Regions from separate parts of the Marinobacter sp. NSM genome, predicted to be linked through region 1. Evidence: predicted binding sites of a transcription regulator. Region 1 holds the regulator's gene; each other region holds the start of a gene.
What was found. The regulator FliA, encoded in region 1, starts transcription of late flagellar genes. The targets are predictions, from matches to a motif close to CTAAAGTTTNNNNNNNNNNNGCCGNTAA.
Positions count from the first base shown of each region.

Region 2: ACTZWX_RS02695 (methyl-accepting chemotaxis protein) is a predicted target of FliA. The motif match lies at 5,667-5,694, and genes of this name have one in related genera.
Region 3: ACTZWX_RS16505 (methyl-accepting chemotaxis protein) is a predicted target of FliA. The motif match lies at 1,825-1,852, and genes of this name have one in related genera.

Region 1 is NZ_JBQTCK010000001.1:41,045-49,077, reverse strand. It holds gene ACTZWX_RS00240 (chemotaxis protein CheA) at 1-168, opposite strand, end outside; gene ACTZWX_RS00235 (protein phosphatase CheZ) at 189-974, opposite strand; gene cheY (chemotaxis response regulator CheY) at 995-1,378, opposite strand; gene ACTZWX_RS00225 (RNA polymerase sigma factor FliA) at 1,538-2,281, opposite strand; gene ACTZWX_RS00220 (MinD/ParA family protein) at 2,314-3,126, opposite strand; gene flhF (flagellar biosynthesis protein FlhF) at 3,196-4,512, opposite strand; gene flhA (flagellar biosynthesis protein FlhA) at 4,570-6,744, opposite strand; gene upp (uracil phosphoribosyltransferase) at 6,970-7,608, shown strand; gene ACTZWX_RS00200 (uracil-xanthine permease family protein) at 7,611-8,033, shown strand, end outside.
Region 2 is NZ_JBQTCK010000001.1:559,235-567,267, forward strand. It holds gene senB (selenoneine biosynthesis selenosugar synthase SenB) at 1-556, shown strand, start outside; gene selD (selenide, water dikinase SelD) at 540-2,816, opposite strand; gene ACTZWX_RS02680 (helix-hairpin-helix domain-containing protein) at 2,816-3,481, opposite strand; gene ACTZWX_RS02685 (hypothetical protein) at 3,526-3,924, opposite strand; gene ACTZWX_RS02690 (bifunctional GNAT family N-acetyltransferase/carbon-nitrogen hydrolase family protein) at 4,084-5,604, opposite strand; gene ACTZWX_RS02695 (methyl-accepting chemotaxis protein) at 5,826-7,652, shown strand; gene ACTZWX_RS02700 (hypothetical protein) at 7,691-8,033, opposite strand, start outside.
Region 3 is NZ_JBQTCK010000010.1:9,916-17,948, reverse strand. It holds gene ACTZWX_RS16510 (MBL fold metallo-hydrolase) at 1-142, shown strand, start outside; gene ACTZWX_RS16505 (methyl-accepting chemotaxis protein) at 167-1,783, opposite strand; gene ACTZWX_RS16500 (hypothetical protein) at 2,051-2,713, shown strand; gene ACTZWX_RS16495 (L-threonylcarbamoyladenylate synthase) at 2,741-3,364, opposite strand; gene ACTZWX_RS16490 (BolA family protein) at 3,361-3,717, opposite strand; gene ACTZWX_RS16485 (DNA topoisomerase III) at 4,041-6,185, shown strand; gene ACTZWX_RS16480 (response regulator transcription factor) at 6,317-7,045, shown strand; gene ACTZWX_RS16475 (FecR domain-containing protein) at 7,038-8,033, shown strand, end outside.

The sequences.
Region 1 (8,033 bases):
CCCGGCACCGCCCTTGACCGTGTGGAAACCACGGAAGATGGCGTTGAGCAGGTTGCTGTCATCCGGATGCTGCTCAAGATCTACCAGCTGCTCGGACAGCTTTTCGAGAATCTCGCCGGCCTCAACCAGGAAGTCCTGCAGGATCTCTTCGTCAGCATCAAGCGCCATGCGTCACCCTCTATAATCGTTCAGAAACCGAGACTGGATAACAGGTCATCAACGTCGTCCTGCCCCGAAACTACATCATCACGCTCCTCAGCCTTGATCTGAGGCCCTACCCCTTTTTCGGCCGATTCTTCTTTTTCTTCAATCTGGTGCACGGTGCCGGTGAGCTGGTCCACGTGGCTGGCCATCACCACCAGGTCAAGCAGGTTCTCTTCGACTTCTTTCACAAGGGCCGTGACTTTCTGGATAACCTGCCCGGTAAGATCCTGGAAGTCCTGGGCCAGAAGGATTTCAGACAGATTGCTATACAGGGTGTCGGAATCGGTGGCCAGGCCCGCAAAGAAGCGATCAATGCGTCCGTACAGTTCCCGGAATTCTGCCGGCTCCATTTCCCGACGGCGCAACCGCTGCCATTCGTCTCGCAGGGCGGTCGCTTCGTCGCGCATGTTATGCGCCACCGGCATGCTTTCTTCGACCAGGTCCATGGTGCGATTGGCCGCCTGGCTGGTCATCTGGACAACGTAGGCAAGCCGATCCGAGGCATCGGACATCTTGGACAAGGCTTCTTTCTGCTCGGCACTGCGGGCGTCTATCTGAAAATTCCGGATAGCCTCGTGCAGGCTCCGGGTCAACCGCCCCACTTCCCGATAGAGGCTCTGGTCGCGAACTTCACTAAGCTCGTTGATCACCGACATTGCCCGGGCGTAGTTACCGGAACTGATGCATTCGGCCAACTCCGAACTCTGCTGCTGGAGCTTTTCGGTTACTTCCGGGTCAAGGCCCTGATGGTTCTCGTTCTTGTCAGTCATGACAGCCATCCGACCCCTGGTTACTGGATTCGCTCGAAGATCTTCTCAATCTTTTCCTTGAGAACGGCAGCAGTAAACGGTTTGACGACGTACCCGTTAACGCCGGCCTGGGCCGCCGCCACAATCTGGTCACGCTTGGCCTCCGCAGTTACCATCAGCACCGGAAGGTTCTTCAGGTTCTCGTCTGCCCGCACCGCCTTGAGCAGATCAAAACCCGACATGCCAGGCATGTTCCAGTCGGTCACCAGGAAGTCGTACTTGCCGCTCCTCAGCATGGGCAAGGCAGTGTTGCCATCGTCCGCTTCATCCGTATTGGTGAAGCCAAGATCGCGCAGCAGATTTTTGATGATTCGCCGCATTGTGGAAAAGTCATCCACAATGAGAATTTTCATGTTTTTGTCCAATGGGACCTCCAGTCAGTAACACCCGGATTTCATTAAGCCTTTTGAAAGTCTAGCAGGCCGCTGCTTTAACCGCTTATTGTGTGTTGTTTGGCCGCGTTGTAAAGCGCCGGTTACCAAAATCTACACAGTTACGCGCCGCGCGGTCAGCGCCGGCCCGGTTTATTCTGGCTCGTCTTCCCGCCAATCGGACAACCGCCCCCTGAGACGAAGGGCCGCCTGGCTATGAATCTGGCTGACCCGGCTCTCGCTGACGCCAAGCACCGCGCCAATTTCCTTCAGGTTGAGCTCTTCCTGGTAGTAGAGGCTCAACACCAGCTTTTCTCGCTCAGGAAGCTCTTCAATTGCCTCTGCCAGGCTTTTCTGGAATGCATTTGATGCAATACCATCCAGGGGATTATCGCTGGCCTCTGTTTCTTCTATCGGCAGCTCCCCGGATTCATTGAGTTCATCAAGGCTAAAAAGTCGGCCACTGTTGGCGTCTGCCAGGGAGGCATGATATTCCGACAAGCCAATGCCCAGCTCTTCGGCAACATCAACGTCCTGGGCCTCGCGCCCGGTGCGGTCTTCAACCGTCTTGATGGCTGCCGCGATACGGCGGGCATTTCGGTGAACGGAGCGGGGAACCCAGTCGCCCTTGCGGATCTCATCCACCATGGCACCGCGGATACGAATACCTGCGTAAGTTTCAAAGGTGGCACCCTTGCCGGTGGAATAGCGTTGCGCAGCTTCCAGCAGGCCGATCATGCCCGCCTGCATAAGATCTTCAAGCTGAACCGAGGCCGGCAAACGGGCCATCAAGTGTAGGGCGATTTTCTTGACCAGCGGCGCATGCTCCTCAATCAGCTGAGAGGGGCCTTTTGCGCCAGCCTGATGGTAGATTCCCAGGTTTTTCGCCAATGTCATGTATCCGGTTTTCTTATAGGACTGGATTCAGATCAGACTTCGACGAGCCGCTCCACGAAAAACTCCAGATGCCCTCTTGGCGAGGATGGCAGCGGCCAGCTGTCCACTTTCTCTGCCAGGGCACGGATCGCCAGCGACGCCTTGGCCCGTGGATAGGCATCCAGAACGGCCCTCTGCCTCTGAACGGCTTTTTTGACGGCTTCGTCGTAAGGCACGATACCTACATATTGTAGCGCTACATCAAGGAAACGCTCGGTGACACGGGTCAGTTTTTCATACAGATGCCGGCCTTCCTGCTCATTTCGCACCTGATTCGCCAGAATACGGAAACGGTTGGTACCGTAGTCGCGATTCATCAGCTTGATCAGGGCATAGGCATCGGTAATCGAGGTAGGCTCATCGCACACAACCAGCAGCAATTCCTGTGAGGCCCGCAGGAAACTGACGACGGACTCGGAAATACCGGCTGCTGTGTCAACGATCAGCACATCAATCTGGTCACCCAGCTCGCTGAAGGCGTTGATCAGCCCCGCATGTTCCATCGGGCTCAACTGGGTCATACGCTGGGTGCCGGACGATGCGGGAACAATCTTGATACCACCCGGGCCGTTGACCAGCACGTCCTTGAGGTCGCACTCGCCACTGAGCACATCCTGCAGATTGCGATTGGCGGTAATGCCCAACAGCACATCGATATTGGCAAGGCCAAGGTCTGCATCCAGCAACACCACCCGTCGGCCTTTCTGGGCCAGCGCGATACCGAGGTTGACGGACACATTACTCTTGCCGACACCGCCCTTGCCGCCGGTAACCGCAATCACCTGAACCGGATGTGGTCTGCTCATACTGTTATCAGTCTCTTACTGCGTTCTTGTGTGGGCACAAAGGCAGCGCACCGGCTGTACCACCGGGCCTCAAGCCCCTTCTGCAACGGCCTGGCCGTGCTGCATTATTTTCAGGCGTTCTACGCCCAACCGCATCAGAGGAATGGCCTCTGCCCGGTGCAGGTCTTCGGGAATCTTCTGGCCATCGGTATACCACGCTACTGGCAGGCCGGTTTCCATGACAAAGCCCAAAGACTCACCCAGTGTCAGCGCTTCGTCAATCTTGGTCATGACGCAGCCTGCAAGGTTTGCCATCTTATAGCAATGCCACACCGATTTCATGATGCGCGGCTGGCTGGTGGCAGACACGACCAGATGGGTACGGATATTGTGATCGCTCCGGGCCAACTCCGCCAGCTGTTCCTGATAACCGCGATCCGAGCTGGTCAGCCCGGCGGTATCAATCAGAACCAGGTGCCGATCTGACAGTTCGTCCAGAATATCATCCAAGGAATGACTCTCGTCCACAACCCGGACAGGCACATTGAGAATACGGCCAAACACGAACAGCTGTTCATGGGCTGCCACCCGGTAGCGATCGGTGGTGACCAACGCCAGGGAATCCGGCCCATGCTCCAGTACATATTGGGCTGCCAGCTTGCCAATGGTGGTGGTCTTCCCAGACCCGGTTGGCCCCACCAGAGCATAGACGCCGCCGGCCTCAAGCCAGTCTTCCCGAGCGGTACGTACGCCGTTGGCCAGCATCTTCAGGGATTGCTTCCAACCGTCTTCCAACCTGCCGGCGCGATGCTGACGGGACAGAGAGGTTGCCAGCTCCGTGCCCAGACCAAATTCCTGCAGCCGCTCGGCAAGCCTCTGCTGAACTGCATTGGATGCCGCGACTGCAGGCTTCTCGGGTGCCGAGGTACGGCCGCTGACCATCTCTCTCAGGGAGTTGATTTCCGCTCTCATGCTCGCCAACTCATCCGAGTAGCCCGCCGCTGGCCGGCCACCTGCATTGCCCACCGAGGTCGACCCGCCAGCCAGCTCACCTGACCAGTCGGCAGCCGGCCGATCGTCAGCCAGTGCACGATCACATTCCGCGCCGACACCCGCCCGCTTCTCCCGCACTTCGCGAATGCGACTGCGCGATCGGTTCAACTCTTCTTCCAGCCGACGATGCTGGTCTGCCTGCAGCTCCGCCAGGCGCGAGCCGTTGGTGGCCTGTGCCGCTTTCTCGCCAAGGCGCTGGCGTGCCATATTTTCGTCATAGTCCAGGGCCGTCACAATTTCGACGCCTCCGTCCACCCGGCGATTGGACAAAATAACGGCATCCGGTCCCATCTCATGACTGACCTGCTTCAGGGCTTCGGCCATGGTCTTTGCAAAAAACCGTTGTACTTTCATAGCGCTTCATCCTCCCCCGGCGTGCCCAAATCGGGTGTTCGCCTTGCCCTGCCGGCCTTACTGGCCAACAGAGGCGACTATCGTGATCTGTTTGTTATCCGGAATTTCCTGGTACGAGAGCACATGCAAACGCTCTACCCCATAACTGGCAAACTTTGCCAGCACCGGCCGCAAGGGCCCGGAAACCAGAAGAATCGCCGGCTTGCCCAGCATTTCCTGGCGCTGAACACTGTCCTGAAGGGACCGCTGTAGCTTTTCCACCATATTGGGCTCAAGCACCAGGCCAATATCGTCCTGTCCGCCGGATTGTTGACTCTGTTGCACTGACTTAAGCAACAACTGTTCCAGGTCTGGATCCAGAGTGATCACCGGTATCTCGGTGTCGTTGCCACAGATGCTTTGAACGATCATTCGGCGCAACGCCTGCCGAGCCAGGGTGGTCAACAGTTTCGGGTCCTGGCTTCTGGGGTGGACGTTAACGATGGCTTCGGCAATGGAGCGCATATCCCTGACCGGCACTTCTTCCCGGAGCAGATTCTGAAGCACCCGCAACAGGACGCTCACGGAAATCGTCGTAGGCACCAGCTCCTCAGCCAGTTTCGGAGCCATTTTCTCCAACTGGTCCAGCCACTTCTGGGCCTCTTCATGGCCGATAAGTTCATGGGCGTGCTTTTGCAGAATCTGGTTAAGGTGGGTAGCCACCACCGTGCTGGCATCCACCACGGTGTAGCCCAGAGTCTGGGCCTGGTCTTTCTTGTCAGGCTCAATCCAGATGGCATCCAGGCCGAAGGCCGGGTCTTTGCCGGCAATGCCTTCCACCTTGCCGAACACCTGGCCCGGATCAATGGCCAGCTCACGTTCCGGGTGAATCTCCGCCTCGGCAATGGTCACACCCATCAGGGTAATGCGATAGACGTTCGGCATCAGGTCCAGATTGTCCCGAATGTGCACTGACGGCATCAGGAAACCCAGATCCTGAGACAGTTTTTTGCGAACCCCCTTGATGCGACTGAGCAGCTGCCCGCCCTGGGATTTATCGACCAGAGGAATCAGCCGGTAGCCCACTTCCAGACCAACGATGTCAACGGTCGCCACATCATCCCAGCCCAGCTCCCGGGTTTCACCGGGCGCCGGCAGCGCCTGTCCTTCTGCGCCGGACCGATCCTGAACCACCTCGCCACCGGCACGGGGCGCTCCACCAGCCATGCCTCCACGACCGGCGTAAACGCCCTCTTCTTCCACAGTCTGGCTTTGCTTTTTCCAGATCAGCCAGGCCGCACCGGCCGCAAGGCTGCCCAATCCAAGGAAGGCAACATGGGGCATGCCCGGAATCAGGCCCAGGATAATCAGGATGACGGCGGCAATACCGATGGCCTTCGGCGCGTTGAACATCTGATGAATGATCTGCCCGCCCATGTCCTGGCTGGCCGTTACCCGCGTTACCATGATGGCAGCGGAAGTAGACAGCAACAGTGATGGAATCTGGGCAACCAGGCCGTCACCGATGGTCAGCAGCGCGTACCGCTGCATCGCCAGGCCAAAGTCCAGGCCATGCTGGAGCATGCCGATCGAGATACCACCGATGATATTGATCGCAAGAATCAGCAACCCCGCAATGGCATCGCCCTTCACAAACTTGGACGCACCATCCATGGACCCATAGAAATCCGCTTCCTGGGCAATCTCCGAACGGCGGCTTTTGGCCTCGTCCTGGTTGATCAGGCCCGCGTTCAAATCCGCATCAATGGCCATCTGTTTGCCGGGCATGGCGTCCAGGGTAAAGCGGGCACTGACTTCCGACACCCGTCCGGCGCCCTTGGTCACTACCAGGAAGTTGATTATCATCAGGATGGCAAACACTACCAGACCAACGGCGTAGTTACCGCCGATCAGAACCTCACCGAACGATTCGATCACCTTACCGGCGGCATCGCCACCTTCGTGACCGTTGAGCAGGACAATCCGGGTAGAGGCCACGTTCAACCCCAGACGCAGGAGCGTGGCAACCAGCAGCACCGTCGGGAACGACGCAAACTCCATGGGCCGAAGCGCGTACACACACACCAGCAGGATGACGATGGACAAAGTGATGTTGAAGGTAAAAAACACATCCAGCAGGAAGGCCGGCATGGGCAGGATCATCATACCCAACAAACCCATCAGCATCAGCGGAATACCGATACTGCCCCGCGTCAGGGTTTTGACGTTACTCAGAACTAACGCTCTGTCCATGCTGGATACTTCTCCGCTCTGCCGTGCTTTCCGGAACTGTCAGGGTCGAAAATCTGACGCGGCGCGCCAATCTGGGAGAGTTATCGCAAGAACCGTACCAGGCCTTACAATTTTTGATATTTACGGCACGACCAGCGCCTGACGCAGGCGCCCAGATACGGTATCCTTGCGCCATTTATTGCATCCGAATCCAAGCCCGAACATTCGAACACACAGGTGACCCCAATGCCGATCCACGAAGTGAAGCACCCCCTGATCCGCCACAAACTCGGCCTGATGCGCCGCGCAGACATCAGCACCAAGAATTTTCGTGAACTGGCACAGGAAGTTGGCGCGCTTCTGACCTACGAGGCGACCAAAGACTTCAACCTGCAGGAAAAGACCATTGATGGCTGGGCCGGGCCGGTGACCGTGGAACAGATTCACGGCAAGAAAGTCACCATCGTGCCGATTCTGCGCGCTGGCCTGGGCATGCTCGACGGCGTGCTGAGCCTGATCCCGGTGGCACGAGTGAGCGTGGTAGGCCAGATCCGTAACGAAGACACCCTGGAAGCTGAAACCTATCTGGAAAAACTGGTGGGCGAGCTGGACCAGCGTATGGCCCTGATCATCGACCCGATGCTGGCCACCGGTGGCTCCATGATCTCCACCATCGACCTGCTCAAGAAAGCCGGCAGCACCGAAATTCGGGCCCTGGTGCTGGTGGCTGCCCCGGAAGGCGTCGAAAAAGTACTGGAGAAACACCCGGACGTTTCCATCTACACCGCGTCTGTTGATGAGCGCCTGAACGAAAAAGGCTACATCCTGCCTGGCCTGGGGGATGCCGGTGACAAAATCTTCGGCACCAAGCAGAAGGACGTCTGAGCATGCAGGAACACACCAATGAACCCGTGTGGAAGCAGGCACTAGCCGGCTCCCAGATGCTACTGGTCGCCTTCGGCGCCCTGGTATTGATGCCCCTGATCACCGGGCTGGACCCCAACGTCGCGTTGTTTACTGCCGGCGTCGGCACCCTGATTTTCCACGTGGTCACCGGTGGCCAGATTCCCATCTTCCTGGCCTCATCCTTTGCCTTTATCGCACCAATCATCGCCGCCAAAGGCCGCTTCGGGCTGGAAGAAACTCTTGGGGGCCTGATGGCGGCCGGCATCCTGTACATCATCCTCGCCGGCGTCGTGCGGGCACGGGGCACGGGCTTTGTCACCCGCCTGCTGCCGCCTGTGGTCATCGCCCCGGTGATTATGACCATCGGCCTGGGACTGGCATCGGTGGCGGTGCATATGGCCTCT
Region 2 (8,033 bases), 520 kb from region 1:
AGGTCAGTTCAATATCTGCGTGATCGGTCACCTGAGGGATGAGAAGGATTCCCTGCGTGCCGCTTGGGCTAGCCGGCTATTACCGGAGGAGTCTGCCATCGTTGTGTCCTGTGCCGGAAAGCCGCACAACGATGAGTGGCGGGAACGGGCAATGAGCGAAAGCAAGGATAACCCTCGTTTCCACTGGCTGGGAGAACTGGATAAAGCGCAGCTGGAAAATCTGATGGCCGTGAGCAGCCTGATGGTGATCAGTTCTGTGATGGAGGGCGGGGCCAATGTGGTGTCTGAAGCCTGCAGGGCAGGGTTGCCCATTCTGGCTTCTGATATTCCGGGTAACCGTGGTCTGTTGGGTGAGCACTACCCCGGGTATTATCCGGTCAAGGATGAGGCCGCGTTGGCCCGGCTGATGCGCAAGGCCGAAAGTGAGCCGGAATTTCTGGCACAACTGGCCGCCTGCGTGAATGAGCTGGCAGAAACCTTTACCCCGGAGCGCGAACGCCAGAGCCTGGAGCAGGCCGTGGCGCTGGCGCTCGCTGCGGTTAATCCCGCAGGGTAATGGGTTCTATCGGGCCGTTTTCATCCTGAGCGAGTACCCGGCCGATAATCGCGGTGTGGGGGTAGCCCATGACCTTGAGCTCCCTGACACAAGCTTCCGCCACGGCTACGGGCACGCTGGCCAGAAGTCCTCCAGCGGTTTGCGGATCAAAGATCAGGGGATACCGGGGGTGGTTAACCCAGTCGCCCTGGTCCCGGATACCCCGGCGCAGCCTTACGTTCGCCGGCTGCAAAGAGCTCAAAATCCCGGCCGCCACGGTTTCTTCCGCACCAGGCAGAATGGGGATAGCGGTCAGGTCCAGCTCGGCATCGACACCGGAAGGCTTGGTCATTTCCACCAGGTGCCCCAGCAGGCCAAAACCGGTGACATCGGTGCAGGCCCGGGCCCCGTGGCGCAGCAAGCACTCAGCAGCGGCTTTATTGGACTGCACCATGGAGGCCAGCGCGGCATCAATCCAGCGGCCCTTGGCCGTCAGGCGGGCATGGGCCGCGAACAGGGTTCCGGTACCAATGGGTTTGGTCAGCAGCAATACATCACCGGCTCGAAGGCCGCCCTTGCTCATGACTTTGTCCGGATCGATCAAGCCATTGACGGCGAACCCGAGCGCAAGCTCCTTACCTTCGCCGGTATGGCCGCCGACCAATGCACAACCAGCCTCATTCAGGACTTCCACCGCACCCGACATCATCTGGAACACGGTATCTTCCACTTTTGACTCGATACCAAAAGGGACAGTCGCCACCGCCGTAGCGCTCTGGGCTTCCGCGCCCATGGCAAATACATCACCCAAGCTGTGATTGGCGGCTACCTTTCCGAAGATGTAAGGGTCATCAATGAACGCCCGGAAGAAGTCCACGGTGTGTACCACGGCCTTACCCGGTGGCACGTTCACCACCGCAGCATCATCCGGAGCGTGCAGGCCAATGAGGATGTCGTCGCGCTCAATCGGGCGCAGCTCGCCCAGCGCCCTGGACAGCACTGTGCTACCAACCTTGGCGCCACAACCGCCGCAACGCATGGCAACGGCTGATATGGCCTGGGAGGCTTCTTCGGGATTCTGGGCGGCCGAGGTGTCTGGTAATCTTGCGCTGTCTTCCATGGCCGGCAGGTCAGTGAATTCCTTCATGAACCGGCGGTCAATCCAGTCTTTCCAGCGCCAAACCCAGGCGCCCGAAAACCCGTAATTGCCTTTGGAAGCGACGGCGAACTGGTCACCGGTGCTGATCAACGCCAGCCAGGTTTTCTGGGGATTGAACGGTCTGGGTGGTTTGCCCAAGGCCATCCGCTTGAGGTTATCCGCCAAAGGCCGCCCCTGGCGCACGGCAAACACTCCGGCTTTTTCACGGGGGTGGTTCACCACGTTGGCGATGTCGCCGGCCACAAAAATGTGGTCGTCGTTCTCGGTCTGCAGGGTGTCCCGGGCCCGGATAAACAGGCCATCATCCAGCTCCAGGCCAGTAGATTCCAGCCAGGACGGGCCACCGGCGCGGGTAACCCATAGCACTTCGTCGGTTTGCAGTGTCTGGCCGGATTCGGTGGCCAGCAGCCCTGCGTCCACCCGGGAAACAGCACCGCCCAGATGCAGCTTTACGCCTTGGCGAACCAGTTTGTCCCGGAAAACCGCGCGAACCTTGGCATTATGGGTGGGCAGAATCTCGTTTGCAGCATCGAACAGATGAAAGTGCAGCTGGTTCGGGTCTTTGCCCTGATTAGCCAGTTCATTGCGTAAGCGGAACTGCATGGCCAGAGTGAGTTCCACGCCGCCGGCACCGGCACCCACCACGGCGATGGTCATGGGTCCATCGTGGTTCTCGATGCGGGACAGCAGCGATAACCATCGGTTGTTGAACCCGGTGATGGGTTTCACCGGTACCGCATGTTCCGCCGCACCGTTTACCTCGGAAACCCGGGGAGAGGAACCGATGTTGATCGAAAGGATATCGTAGGGAACATTCGGGCGGCCTTTGCAGATCACCCGTTTTGCCGCACGGTCAATGCCAGACACTTCCGCACGGTAGAACCGGGCACCGGCGTATTCTGCCAGTCGGCTCAGATCAATATGCACATCGTCATAGCTGTAATGCCCCGCCACATAACCGGGAAGCATGCCGGAGTAGGGGGTGTGGGTATCACGGCATATGAGAGTAAGCCGAACGCCGGGAACCGGATTCATGGCGAATCGCTTGAGGACCCCGACGTGGCTGTGCCCGCCACCTACCAGGACGATGTCCCGTAATACAGGTTGATCGGGTGTTTGCATCAGATGACTTTCTTGGCCTCAGCAGACAGCTCACTGAACCCTTTGATGCTCTTGAAGGCTTCCAGTTTCTGTTTATCGGCATCGCTCGGGTTGGCGATCTGGTCGATGGATGTAATGCCGGCATCTTTCATTTTCTTTGCCGTTGCCGGGCCAATACCCTTGATGCGGGTCAGGTCAGATTTGTCCGCCGGCTTGGCGGTTTTGGCTGCTACCGGCTTCTTTGCTGCAGGCTTTTTGGCGGCAGCAGGTTTGGCCTTGCTGGCAGCCGGCTTTTTCACAGCTGGCTTCTTGGCCGCAGGCTTTGCACTTGTTGCCTTTTTCGCGGCAGTAGTGGCCTTTTTGGCGGTGGTGTCTGCGGCTTTCTTGACGTCTTTGCCAGATTCCTTGGCTGCAATACCCAGCTTGTCCAGCAATGAGCTCTGCAGTTCGTGGAATTCGTTCATCCGGCGCTCGAACTCTTCATTGAAGCGCTTTACCTCACGCTCACGGAGTTCGTCCATTTCCTTGAGCAGTTTACGAACCGGATCCTGAACCTGATGCTGCAGGTGGTCGAACTGTTTCAGGGCATCATTGATGAGTGTTTCAATCTGAGCCGTGGTTTTCTCGAACTCTTTGTTCACTTTTTTGACAATCTTATCAACACTGGGTTTGGCTTTCTTTGCCATAGGACGTCTCCTTACAGAGGGGGAAAGAACGGTGGAACGGTGTATCAGGCCAATTGCCTCATTCCGTTTGTCGTATTCGAGCTTCTTCTGGACTTGAGGCTCTGCTTCTTCAGAAGCACTTCACGAATTCGGCGTAGCTTTTCCGAAAGAGGGGAGTTATCTCCGGATTCAAGTTGAAAAAAATCAATCGAGTAGAAGAAGTTGCTACAGTGCTTTCTCTTTTCGGTAACCAGTCCGGTAACACCCTCGGCGCGGATTTCTTCAAACGGCATATCCATAATAAGGTCGAGTGTAATGGTATCACCGGGCTTGAACAGCTTGTCGGTTTTCATCACACAACCGTAGCTGTCGAGCTCATAAAGGCGAACTTCCACGGTTTCCTTGCGAAACAGGCCGTGGCGTACGCGGAAACGGGCAACAAGATCCGGTAGTTCTTCGTTCATGAAATGCTTTCTCTGCCTCTGAGATCAGCCAGATTATTTGAGCATAAATTAAACAATAGACGGGCTATTTAATTTTGGCAATGCCATCAGCTGTCTACCGTAACCCTTTCATGGAATAGTTCAACATCCGCCCCCCGCAAAGGGGGCCAGATGCAGTCGTTATCTGGTTTTCAATTCGTACAGATCAACACGACGATCTTTCAGATTGGTGACTGAGCCTTCGTTACGTACCAATTTGAGTTTCTCCAGGTCCATATCCGAGAACATGATCATTTCAGTGTTTGGTGTGGTCTCCGCCATCACGGCATCGTGCGGGAATGCGAAGTCAGACGGTGAAAATACGGAGGATTGTGCGTATTGGACGTCCAGGTTCTCTACCTTGGGCAGGTTGCCGACACTGCCAGTGATCACCACATAACACTCGTTTTCGATGGCGCGGGCCTGGGCACAATGGCGAACCCGCAAGTAGCCGTTTTTGGTGTCGGTCCAGAAGGGTACACAGATGATGTCCACATCCTGGCTGGCGGCTACGCGCCCGAGCTCTGGGAACTCGATGTCGTAGCAGATCATAATGGCAACCCGGCCAGCATCTGTATCGAATACCTGGAACTTGTCGCCGCCTTCAATCACCCAGTCGCGGCGTTCATGGGGCGTGATGTGGATCTTACGTTGCTCGTCCACGCGGCCATCCCGGTGACACAGGTAGGATACGTTATAGACCCGATCGTTCTCGATCAGGGGCATGGAGCCGGTGATGATGTTGATGTTGTAACTGACCGCCATTTCCGACATCTCATTGCGGAACTGCTCGGTAAACCCGGCTAGAAAACGGATGGCGCGGGTCTGGTCCATCTGGTCGGTCAGGCCCATCAGTGGGGCGTTGAAGAATTCCGGGAAGAGGGCAAAGTCACTCTTGTAATCAGACAACGCATCTACGAAGTACTCAACCTGCTTCAGTACCTCCTCCACTGAGGTGAATTCCCGCATCTGCCATTGCACGGCGCCCAGGCGAACCTGGGTTTTCTTTACGTTCAGGACCGAGGAGGGCGGGGTGTACAGGATGTTCCGCCATTCCAGCAGGGTGGCATAACCCAGGGACTTTTCATCTTCCGGAAGATACTTGTGCATCAAACGGGTTACCTGAAAATCGTTGGACAGCTGAAAGGTGAGAATCGGATCGTAGATCTCTTTGCGGTCGACACGATGGATGTACTCTTCCGGCGTGTACTGTTCAGAATACTTGAAGTAATTGGGGATACGCCCGCCGGCGAGAATAGCCCGCAGGTTCATGGAACGGCAAAGTTCCTTGCGGGCTTCATAGAGCCGCCTGCCCAGGCGGTAGCCCCGGTACTCGGGATGAATAAATACATCCAGGCCATAGAGTGAATCGCCATTGGCGTTATGCCAGATTTTCTCGTTACGGAGTATCAGGTCGTCATAGGCGTGGGGGTTGCTGAAGCGCTCGTACTTAACGCATACGGTCAACGCTACGGCCACCAGGTGGCCGTTGTCTTCAATACAGATCTGACCGTCCGGGAACTGCTCAACCAACGCCTTGATGGTTTCCTTTGGCCATGCGCCACCGATATCGTCGTAAACCTCATCCATCAGCTCCTGGAGCTGGCTGTAGTCTTCAAGCGTCAGGTTTCGCAGATTCAGGTGGAGCTCTTCATGGGCCATCGGGTGTATCTCCTTTGGTTTGGCAGCCTTGGTTGCCTGTCATTCCATTCTAACAAAGAGTTCTAAAGACTTCGCTCAAATTGCCGTTAGTCAATTAATTCACATCTATAATTGATGAGAAGCTGATCGAAAAAACCTCAGTCTTATCGGAGGGACTCCCCTTGCAATTCTCATTTTCTCAAAAACTTCTCGTTGCCGTAGGTGCTCTCATCATCATGTTGATGGCTGCGTTGACAGTGGCGACGGATATCAGGCTCAGATCGACGACGGATCGATATGTCGATGCGCTGATGGCCGACGCGGTAGAGCAGAGTACGTCCAGTATTTCCGATTGGCTCAACACTCGCCTGGATATGGCTGAGGCGACGGCCAGCGCCCTTGAGGGCATCCGCACCGACAATATGGCCCGTACCCTGATGGAAGCAATGACGCGCGGCGGCAATATTATGGATGTCTATGCCGGCACCGAGGACGGGCGGATGCTAATGCGGAGTCCGGAGGTGGAAGCGACACTGCCACCTGACTACGACCCCCGCACCCGCCCCTGGTACCAGGGAGCCCAGCGGTTAGGGCGTTCATCATTCACTGAGCCCTACCAGGATGCCAGCACTGGCGCGACCATTATCTCCGCCATGGCCCCGATCAAGTCCGGTTTATACAAGGGAGCTGCGGGCATGGATATCGGGCTTGGCACAATTGACCGCATGTTGTCGACGATCACACTGGCCGATACCGGGTTCGCCGCACTGGTAAACGAGAAAGGCACTGTGCTCTTCTACCCGGACTCAGAGGTGGTCGGAAACAACATTTCGGACATTATCGGCCAGCGGCCCGCGCTTGATGGCAGTCAACATCAGTTTGATATGGACGGCGCCCGCTGGAGTGTCAGCTTCCATCCGATAGCCGATGCCCGGGCTGTGGAGTGGTACCTGGTGACGTTTGTTAACGAGGACCTGATCAACGCTCCGATTGTTGAGGCTCGGGTAGGCGGCCTGGTCATTGCCGCTGTGGGTTTGATTGTGGCCCTGGTGGCGCTGTATTTCGGAATACGACTGCTGATGGTGCCGGTGCGCCGCCTGAACAGCGCGATGTCCAGCATTGCTTCGGGTGACGCTGATCTTACCCGCCGACTGGACGATTCCGCTTCGGACGAGTTTGGCGAACTGGCCCAAAGCTTTAACCGGTTTGTGGAGAACATTCAGCAGGTTGTCCGGGAAGTCAAAGAGGGTAGTGATGACCTGGATGAGAATGTGACTGCCTTGCGCAACACCTCCAGTACCAGCCGTTCGAGCGTTGAAAGCCAGCAGAGCGAGATTGACATGATTGCCACGGCCATCAACGAAATGTCTGCTGCTGCCGGGGAAATCGCCCAGAACGCACAGCAAACGGCGGAAGCGGCTGAGAATGCCGATCAGGAGAGCCGCGAGTCGTTGCTGACGGTGACTGCGTCCCGGGATGCGGTGCAGAAGCTTTCCAATGAGGTTAACGCAGCGGCTGAAGTCATCGACACCCTGGGTAAGGATGTGTCTTCCATCACCACGGTGCTGGAGGTTATTCAGGGTATAGCAGAACAGACCAACCTGCTGGCACTGAACGCCGCCATTGAGGCCGCAAGGGCAGGGGAAGCGGGTCGTGGCTTTGCGGTGGTGGCAGACGAAGTACGCAACCTGGCCCAGAGAACCCAGTCTTCCACGGAGGAAATCAATAACATGATCGAGCGTCTGCAGAAAGGCGCCGGCGATGCGGTGGAAGTGATGAAGGCGTCAACGGCGGTGTCTAATGTCAGTATGGAAAAAGCCCAGGACGCCATGGAATCCCTTAACCGGATTGCCGAGGCCATCACGGCCATCAGCCAGATGACGTCTCAGATTGCCACGGCTTCAGAGGAACAAACCTCGGTTACCGAAGAGCTGAATGCCTCCATTACCCGGATTGCGGACCAGGGCCAGGAGGCAGCCAAAGCCGCCAGTGAAAACGATGTGTACAGCGGGCACATTGAAACCATCGGCAGAACATTGAATGAAAAAGTAACCCGCTTCCGCGTATAGAAAAGGCTGGCCATGGACGGCCAGCGGGTTACAACGTTTCAATCAGGTGAGGCAATCTGGCTCAGATAATCGAGCCGGCGGCGCAGGTTTTCCAAAGTGTGCCGCCCCACATACATGGATTCCTCGCTGAGGTAAGGGTTCTCCAGGGTAATCACTTTGCGCTTCTCAAGCCCGAGCTCTGTCACTGCGCGACCGAACCAGCGCTTCAAATAAACGGCAAAACTGCCATCTTTAATGGCTCGCTCTATTCCCAGCTGTAACCGATGGGCGGCTTCCTGGTCGTTTGGAGCGACAAAAAGATAGGATGGCATGTGGTAGGCGAACAAAATGTTGGGTTCGATGATCAGGTCGTCTGCCCGATTGTGTTCAAGGTCAAACAAT
Region 3 (8,033 bases), on a different contig from region 1:
CTACAACACCCTGATTCATTCCATCCGGGAAAAGCTGTTCCCCCTGGGGGATGACGTGAACTTCATCTGCGGCCACGGCCCCATGTCCACCTTCGGCCAGGAACGAGCCACTAATCCGTTTGTATCCGATCACCGGGGCTGAGCGCCCCGGTGCCCGCGGCCGGAATCATTGTTGCGACAACCGGAACTGCTCGATGGTCTTACGCAGGGTTTCGGCCATGGCCAGGAGGTCACCGGCAATGCGGGCGGTTTCCTGGGCGTCGCTGGAGGTCTGCTCCGCCGAACGGCTGATTTCAATCACGTTGTGATTGATGGATTCCGACACATCGCTCTGTTCGTTGGCCGCGCTTTCCATTTCTTCATTCAGGCCAGTGATTTCGCGCACCGCCGCAGCGATAGTCTGCAATTCTGTTTCCACTTTCAGAATTGATTCCACCTGATGCTGCGCCAGTTCGGAGGCATGGCGCATGGTGCCCACGCAATCCACCACCTCTTTCCTCAGGCCGTCAATGGTGTGGCGAATCTCCTCTGTGGACGCCTGGGTACGCGACGCCAGTGCACGCACTTCATCAGCCACCACCGCAAATCCACGACCCTGTTCACCGGCACGGGCGGCTTCGATGGCGGCGTTCAGGGCCAGCAGGTTGGTTTGATCTGCAATCTCGGAAATCAACTCCAGCCGGGTTGCCATCTCGGTGGTGCGTTGGTCCAGTTGCTCGATTCGGTGAGCACCGTTCTGCACCTCGGTATTGAGGGTTTCGATACCTGTCACGGCGTTGTGGGCCAGCTGTTCACCGGTCTCCGCTGCCTTTGCTGTGTCTGCAGATTTGCGAGCAGTATTGACCGCGTTCTCCCGCACCTGCACCGCAGACGCCGCCATTTCCGTGGTGGCACTGGCCACCTGGTCCGTGTTGTCCCGTTGAGCGAGAACCTCGCGTTCCGTGGTTTCCGCCTTGCCGGCAATGGTCCGTGCCGCTGATTCAACCTGGGCAGCATTGTCCATGACCGTATTCATGCTTTCCCGAATCTTCGCCACCATTCGGTTAAAGGCCCTGGACAGTGAACCGATTTCATCGTTGCGTGTAACCTCCAGTTCAATGGAGAGGTCTGAGTTCCTGGAGATTTCATCCATCCGGTCATGGAGCCTGCGCAACCGGGAGAACACCAGCCGCCCCAGAACCAGCGCGGTCAGGAAGAAAATCACCACAAAAATGACCACCTGAACACCACCACCCACCAGCAACTGCTGCTGCAGGCGGGCGTCGCTTTGGGCCAGGGAATAATCCACCCGGATGGCACCGAGAATCTCGCCCTCCTTAGCCTGGTGGCAGCCAAGGCAATTCACCCCCTGATAGTCTGCCTGGGCAATAACCGGCTCAATCAGGGTATAAACCCGGCCCTGGTCATTTGCCGAGTAAAGCTCCACCCGCTCGCCACGCAGTGCCCGCATATCCTCAGGTTCGCGACGCCGCTCCTCCGCATTACCCGCGCCGTACATCGCGTTCAACTGATCACTGCGCACCACCCGGATGTCCAGAACATCTTCGGATGCCTTGGCCCTATCACGCAGTACATCCCGATTGTTGATGGTGCCTGTCACCATCATGGTGTTGAGCCCGTCAAAGTAGGATTTTGCCAGCCCGTCTACATATTTGTGGCTGAACTCCTCAAGATGCGCGCGCTGCGACTGGGCGCTGTAAACAACGGTGAACGCAAGAATGATGGAAAACGCCACGGCCAGGGCCGACAGCAGCAAAAAGCGGATCGGGTGTTGTTTTTTCATGGTACCCCGGCAGCGGAAGATCAACTGAACAACCACCTGTTATGACGGCAGTTTCGGGCATAACTTTATAGACATACGTCAATTTTTATATGACCCAGATCAGCCCGATGCCATCCCTATGACACTCGTTGCAAAGTTTTACATTTCCACGCAAGTACAGACTGCCAAACCTCAAGAACAACCTGGCCCAAAACCTGCTTGTTACTCACAAACACACCCCATAATCGAATTTCCGGCAGTTATTTACCGCCGAGGAGGAAATGCACCATGTCTTTGCTGACATCTCTGATACAAGCCAGCACACGCTTTCAGCAAGCCATGGACAGCCGCCAGGCACCCGCAGCCAAGCCCGATGGCGAGAAACCCGCTGCCACGAAGCAACCCGAAGCCGCCGGTAACCCGGGTGATGACCGCTTTACCCCGTCCGGGCAGTCAGAACTGGACCCCGGCAGCCTGAAAGCTCGCAAGCTCCCACTCGGCCAGTACAAACAGACCGTTGCGCAGGATCTCTCCTTTGTTCGTGAAACCCTCCAGCACAAACTTGCCGAGTACAACCTGCACCCGGCAACGGCCCTGAGCGTGGGAAAAGGCGAGAACGGCGATGCGGTAGTTGAGGGGAAGCTGCCAGAAGAGCTTCGCGAAAGAATTGAGATGGACCTGAACAACAACCGGGGCTTCCGGGAAGCCTTCAGTCGGCTGAGCGTCAGCGAACCGACACTACACTTTATGGATAACGCCCTGAAGCTCAATCAGGCCTACGGCGTGAACAACTCCCTGCTGGATTCACTGCTCAGCGACAACCAGCAGTTCAACGGATTACAGGATGTCATCCACCGTTACGACAGCCTGAAACGCAATGCCAACAGCGGCCAATTCGACTTCGGTAACAGCGCACAACGCTACGCCTTCAACCTGAACACCCGGGCCTGATACCCGGGTGGCATGGGTCTTTGACCGTTAAACCTGAAACGGAGCGGGATCACCTTTACCCACCCGCGTAACCTCCGGGGCATCCCCGAGGAAATTCACCACGGTAGTCGCTTCCATACCGCAGAACCCGCCATCAATGATCAAATCCAGCTCGTGTTCCAGAACATCCCGGATTTCATAGGGATCGGTCATCGGCTCCGTTTCATCGGGCAGAATCAGGGTACTGCTCATGATCGGCTCGCCCAACTCGCCCAGCAGCTCCCGCACAATCTCGTTATCCGGCACCCGCACGCCAATAGACCGACGCTTGGGATGCAACAACCGGCGCGGCACCTCACTGGTGGCTGGCAGAATGAACGTATACGGCCCCGGTGTGAACGTCTTCAGCAAACGGTACTGCGTGTTATCCACCTTGGCGTACACACCAATATCCGACAAATCCCGGCACACAAGCGTAAAGTTATGCTTGTCATCCAGCTTCCGGATACGCTTGATACGATCCGCTGCCTGCTTGTCACCCAGGTGACAACCCAGCGCATACCCGGAATCCGTGGGATACACAATCACCCCACCCTTGCGAAGAATATCAACCGCCTGGTTGATCAACCGCTTCTGCGGATTCTCAGGATGGATCTGGAAAAACTGACTCATGAATTCACTCCCTGTCCTAATTTCGCAGCCATGGCGTCATCGCCCTTCGACCCGCCCATACAACCAGGCGAATCCGGCGCCGCCTGACCACTGGCCGCCCACTCCTCCGGCGTATACAAATGCAACGCCAAAGCATGCACAGGCCCCGCCAGCTCTTCCGCCAACACTTTATAAATGGCCTGATGCCGCTTAACTTTCATCTGACCGGCAAAATCCGGCGACACCAACGTCACCTTGAAATGGGTTTCCGAATTCGGCGGCACGGAATGCATGTGGCTCTCGTTCTCCACAGCCAGCAGCTGCGCGGCAAACCCGTCTTTGAGCTTGGTTTCAATTGCGTTCTGAACTTTCATAAAAAATCTTCTGCTCCAACTTCTCAAATGACCACTCACACTATCGCGGCGGCTTGCAGGGCGCCCGAAAGCGCTCTCTACCGGGCGAATTGCACGGAGTCTCAAGCGGCTGTGGTGGAAGCTTTCCCAAAAGTGTGTGTTGCCAGGGATGGCAACACCAAGCCCCCATGGACGGGTTCACGGCGTCTTTTGGGAAAGCTTCCACCACAGCCGCCTCCCCCAACACAACCAGTCTACTACACAACAAACGATAAGCCCGAAGCCCTTGACACAAAAGCCCCAAACAGACACATTCCGATGCCACTTAGCGAACCACCAACACCATGCACCTGTACATCGCCGAAAAACCCAGCCTGGCCAGAGCCATCGCCGCCGCCCTCCCAGGCCCGCACCAGAAAGGCCAGGGCTGGATCCGTTGCGGAAACGGCCAGGAAGCCGCCACCGTCAGCTGGTGCATCGGCCATCTGCTGGAACCGGCCGAGCCCGCCCGCTACAACCCGGCATGGAAAAAGTGGCGCCAGGAAGACCTGCCCATGTTCCCCGAACAATGGCAGCTCACCCCCAAAGACAGCGTAAAACAGCAACTCAAGGTGCTCGAATCCCTGATTCGACAGGCCGACGTGATCACCCACGCTGGCGACCCGGACCGTGAAGGCCAGCTACTGGTGGATGAAGTACTGCGCTACGTTGGTACCACCGTTCCGGTAAAACGGGTACTGATTAACGACCTGACTCCCAGCGCCGTTGCGCGCTCCATTCAGGCACCCAGAGACAACAAGGAATTCCGCCGGCTATCCCATTCTGCCCTGGCCCGACAAAGGGCCGACTGGTTGTATGGGATCAACCTCACCCGGTTCTACACCCTGAGCTACCAGCAACAGGGTCAGGACGGCGTTTACTCGGTTGGCCGAGTACAAACACCGGTGCTCGGCCTGGTTGTGGAGCGGGATAACACCATCGAGAACTTCGAGCCCAAGCCCTGGTACCGAATTGAAGGTCAATTCCAAGCCTCCGAAGAGGACGCGGACCAACGCCCGTTTACCGCCCGCTGGCTGCCGGATGAAGCCTATGAAGACCATCTGGACGAAGAGAAACGCCTGCTCAGCAGGGACGTGGCCGAGCAAATTGCCCGTGACGTGAACGGTCGGCCTGGCACCATCGCAGAATCCCGCTTCAGAGACCGGCCCGAGCCACCGCCCCTGCCGCTGTCCCTGTCGGCACTGCAGATAGAAGCCGGGCGACTGTTCCGGATGGGTGCCAAAGACGTGCTGGACACCGCCCAGAATCTGTATGAACGGCACCAGTTGATCACCTACCCCCGGTCCGACAACCGTTACCTGCCCGAGGAACATTTTCATCAACGGGAGCAGGTGATTCGCGCTATTAGCCGGGTATCCGGCGAGCTGGAAGCGCTCACAGGGCAACTGGACAGCAACCGGCGCTCTGCGGCCTGGAACGACAAACAGGTGGACGCCCACCACGCGATCATTCCAACCGTCCGCCCTACCCCGAATGGCAAGCTGACGGCCGCCGAGGAAAAGATCTATAACCTGATCAGCCGCTACTATCTGATGCAGTTCGCCCAGGATGCAATTCACCGTGAGGGAAAACTGACGGTGCAGGTTCAGGAACACAGATTCCGGGCCACCGAGACGGCGATACTCACCCCCGGCTGGAAAGCCTTGGAGCTGAAACTTCGGGAGAACAACAACGAGCCGGAAAAACCACCGCTGCCAAGGCTGGGGAGTCGTGAGCCGGTCACCTGCAGCAACACCACGGTAACCGAACGCAATACTCAGCCACCCCAGCACTTTACCGATGCCACCTTGCTGTCGGCGATGACCAACATCGCTCGTTTCGTGGCGGCCCCGGAACTGCGTAAAACCCTGAGGGAGACCGATGGCCTGGGCACGGAAGCCACCCGCGCCGCCATTATCGACACACTGTTCCGGCGAGATTACCTGTACCGGGAAAAGCGATTCATCCGCGCCACCGACAAAGGCAAGGCGCTGATTGCGGCGCTGCCGGACACTATCCGTACCCCGGACCGTACAGCGGTCTGGGAAGCAACACTGGAGAGCATCCGCCGCGGCGAGGACGACCCCAGGGCATTTCTGGAGTCGCTAAAGCAGGAGATCCGCGAATTCATTCATCGGGCGCCCGATGCGACCGGAACTCCTGCCAGCGAAACGTCTGTGCATTGCCCAAAGTGCCGGGCGCCCATGATCGAGCGGGAAGGAAAATTCGGACGTTTTTTTGCCTGCACCCGCTACCCAAAATGTAAAGGCACGCGCCCTCTGGAAGACAGTGCACCAGCAGACGGAACTGGGCAGAAGCCCGTGCCCTGCCCCCATTGTTTTTCACCCCTGGTGAGGCGCCAAAGCAAAAAAGGCTGGTTCTGGGGCTGCAGTAATTTCCCGGCCTGCCGACAAACAGTGAATGACGCCAACGGCAAACCTGAACTGTAGTTACGGAATTCTACATATCACTACTGAACGCAGCCTCATTTTTTGGGATACTTGGCCTATATTTCAGGGGATTTCTACTCCGCTCTGTGCCAAGACCACGAAATCGGCAACACCATTGAGGGCCAAGCTTAATGCGCATTGCTCTGCTGGAAGACGAACATGAACAAGCGCAACACATTCAAGCCATTCTCTCCGAGAAAGGTCATCACTGTGACAGCTTCCCCACCGGCCAGGCCTTTCTCGGTGCCGTTCTGCACCGAAGTTATGACCTGATTATCCTGGACTGGCAAATTCCAGACATGACCGGTATCGACGTGCTGGAGAATGTGCGCGCCCAGCTGGACTGGCCCATTCCGGCCATTTTCCTGACCCAGCGGGACAGCGAGGCCGACATCGTCCGGGCGCTGGATGCCGGCGCCGACGACTACCTGTCTAAACCGGCCCGGGCGGCCGAGCTCACCGCCAGGATCAATGCCCTGGCCCGCCGCAGCAACCCTGACAGTGACAAAGAAGTGCTGGTTTACGGTCCGTTTGAAGTCAACACCCGGCAACGAGCCATCCTGCTGCACGGTGAACCGCTTACCCTGACCGACAAGGACTTCGACCTCACCCTGTTCCTGTTTCAGAACCAGGGCCGGCTCCTGACCCGCGAGATGCTGCTGGAACGCGTGTGGGGCCTTGCCCGGGATATCAACACCCGGACCGTTGATACCCACATGAGCCGATTACGCCGCCGGCTGGGTGTAAATCCGGAGAACGGATTCCGCATCAAGACCATTTACCAGCGCGGCTATCGCCTGGAAGCGATCAAAGCCACTGAAGCTGACGAGCCCCGGGAAGACAGTGCAACCAATGCTTGACCGAAAACGCCAAAGCGTCACAGGTTTGCTCCTGTTGATTGTAACCAGCCTGCTGCCCGGCGTGGCTGCCGCCGAGATATCGGTTGCCCGAGGCTCTTCTTCCGCCTCGCCCGCTCAGCAATCGGAAAGCGCCCAGGAATGGGTGTATACGCTCCGCTCCGGTGAGACACTCAGCGACATCGGCCAGTCCTTGCTGATAGACCGGGTAACCATTGGCCAGGTCCTGCAATACAATAACCTGCCCGGTAACGCCAGGCTGTCTGCCGGGGAACAAATTCGCATTCCTCTGGCCTGGTTGAAGCGCCAGCCCGAGCCCGCCAGGGTTAGCTCCGCCAGCGGTAATGTTATTCACGTATCGGGCACCACCGGCCAGAAAACGTCACTGACCGAAAATTCTGTCATCCGGGTGGGCGATGAAGTGATCTCCTCTGCCGGCACCGCGACTATCGTCCTGGCTGATGGCTCCGAACTGCGTATGGCGCCCAATTCCAGACTCATTTTCAACCGCCTCACCCAATACGGCAAAGCCGGAATGGCAGATACCCGTGTTCGCCTGCAACGGGGCGAGGTGCATATCCGAGTAAAGCCGGTGCTGGAAGATGGTACCCGGTTCGAAATCGAAACCCCATCAGCGGTCGCCGCTGTTCGAGGTACCGTGTTTTCCATGCAGACATCCGCCTCTGGCAGCAGCGTTCAGGTAACCGAGGGCGTGGTTGATTTCGGCCCCCCGGGCCAGGTACGCCGGATTCCTGCAGGCTATGGCGCCAGCGTGTCCACCGCGAGCGCCACCCCCATGAACATCCGCCAGCTACCACCGGCCCCGGTGCTCAACCCCATCACCCCGATTCTCACACAGCTACCGGCTGAACTCAGCTGGCAGCAGGACGGCGCCAACCGGTATCGCGTCGATATCTTCGAAGAGGATGGCGGCACCTGGCTACAAAGTCGGGAAATGCCTGGCCATCGCTTTGACATTAGCCAACTGGAC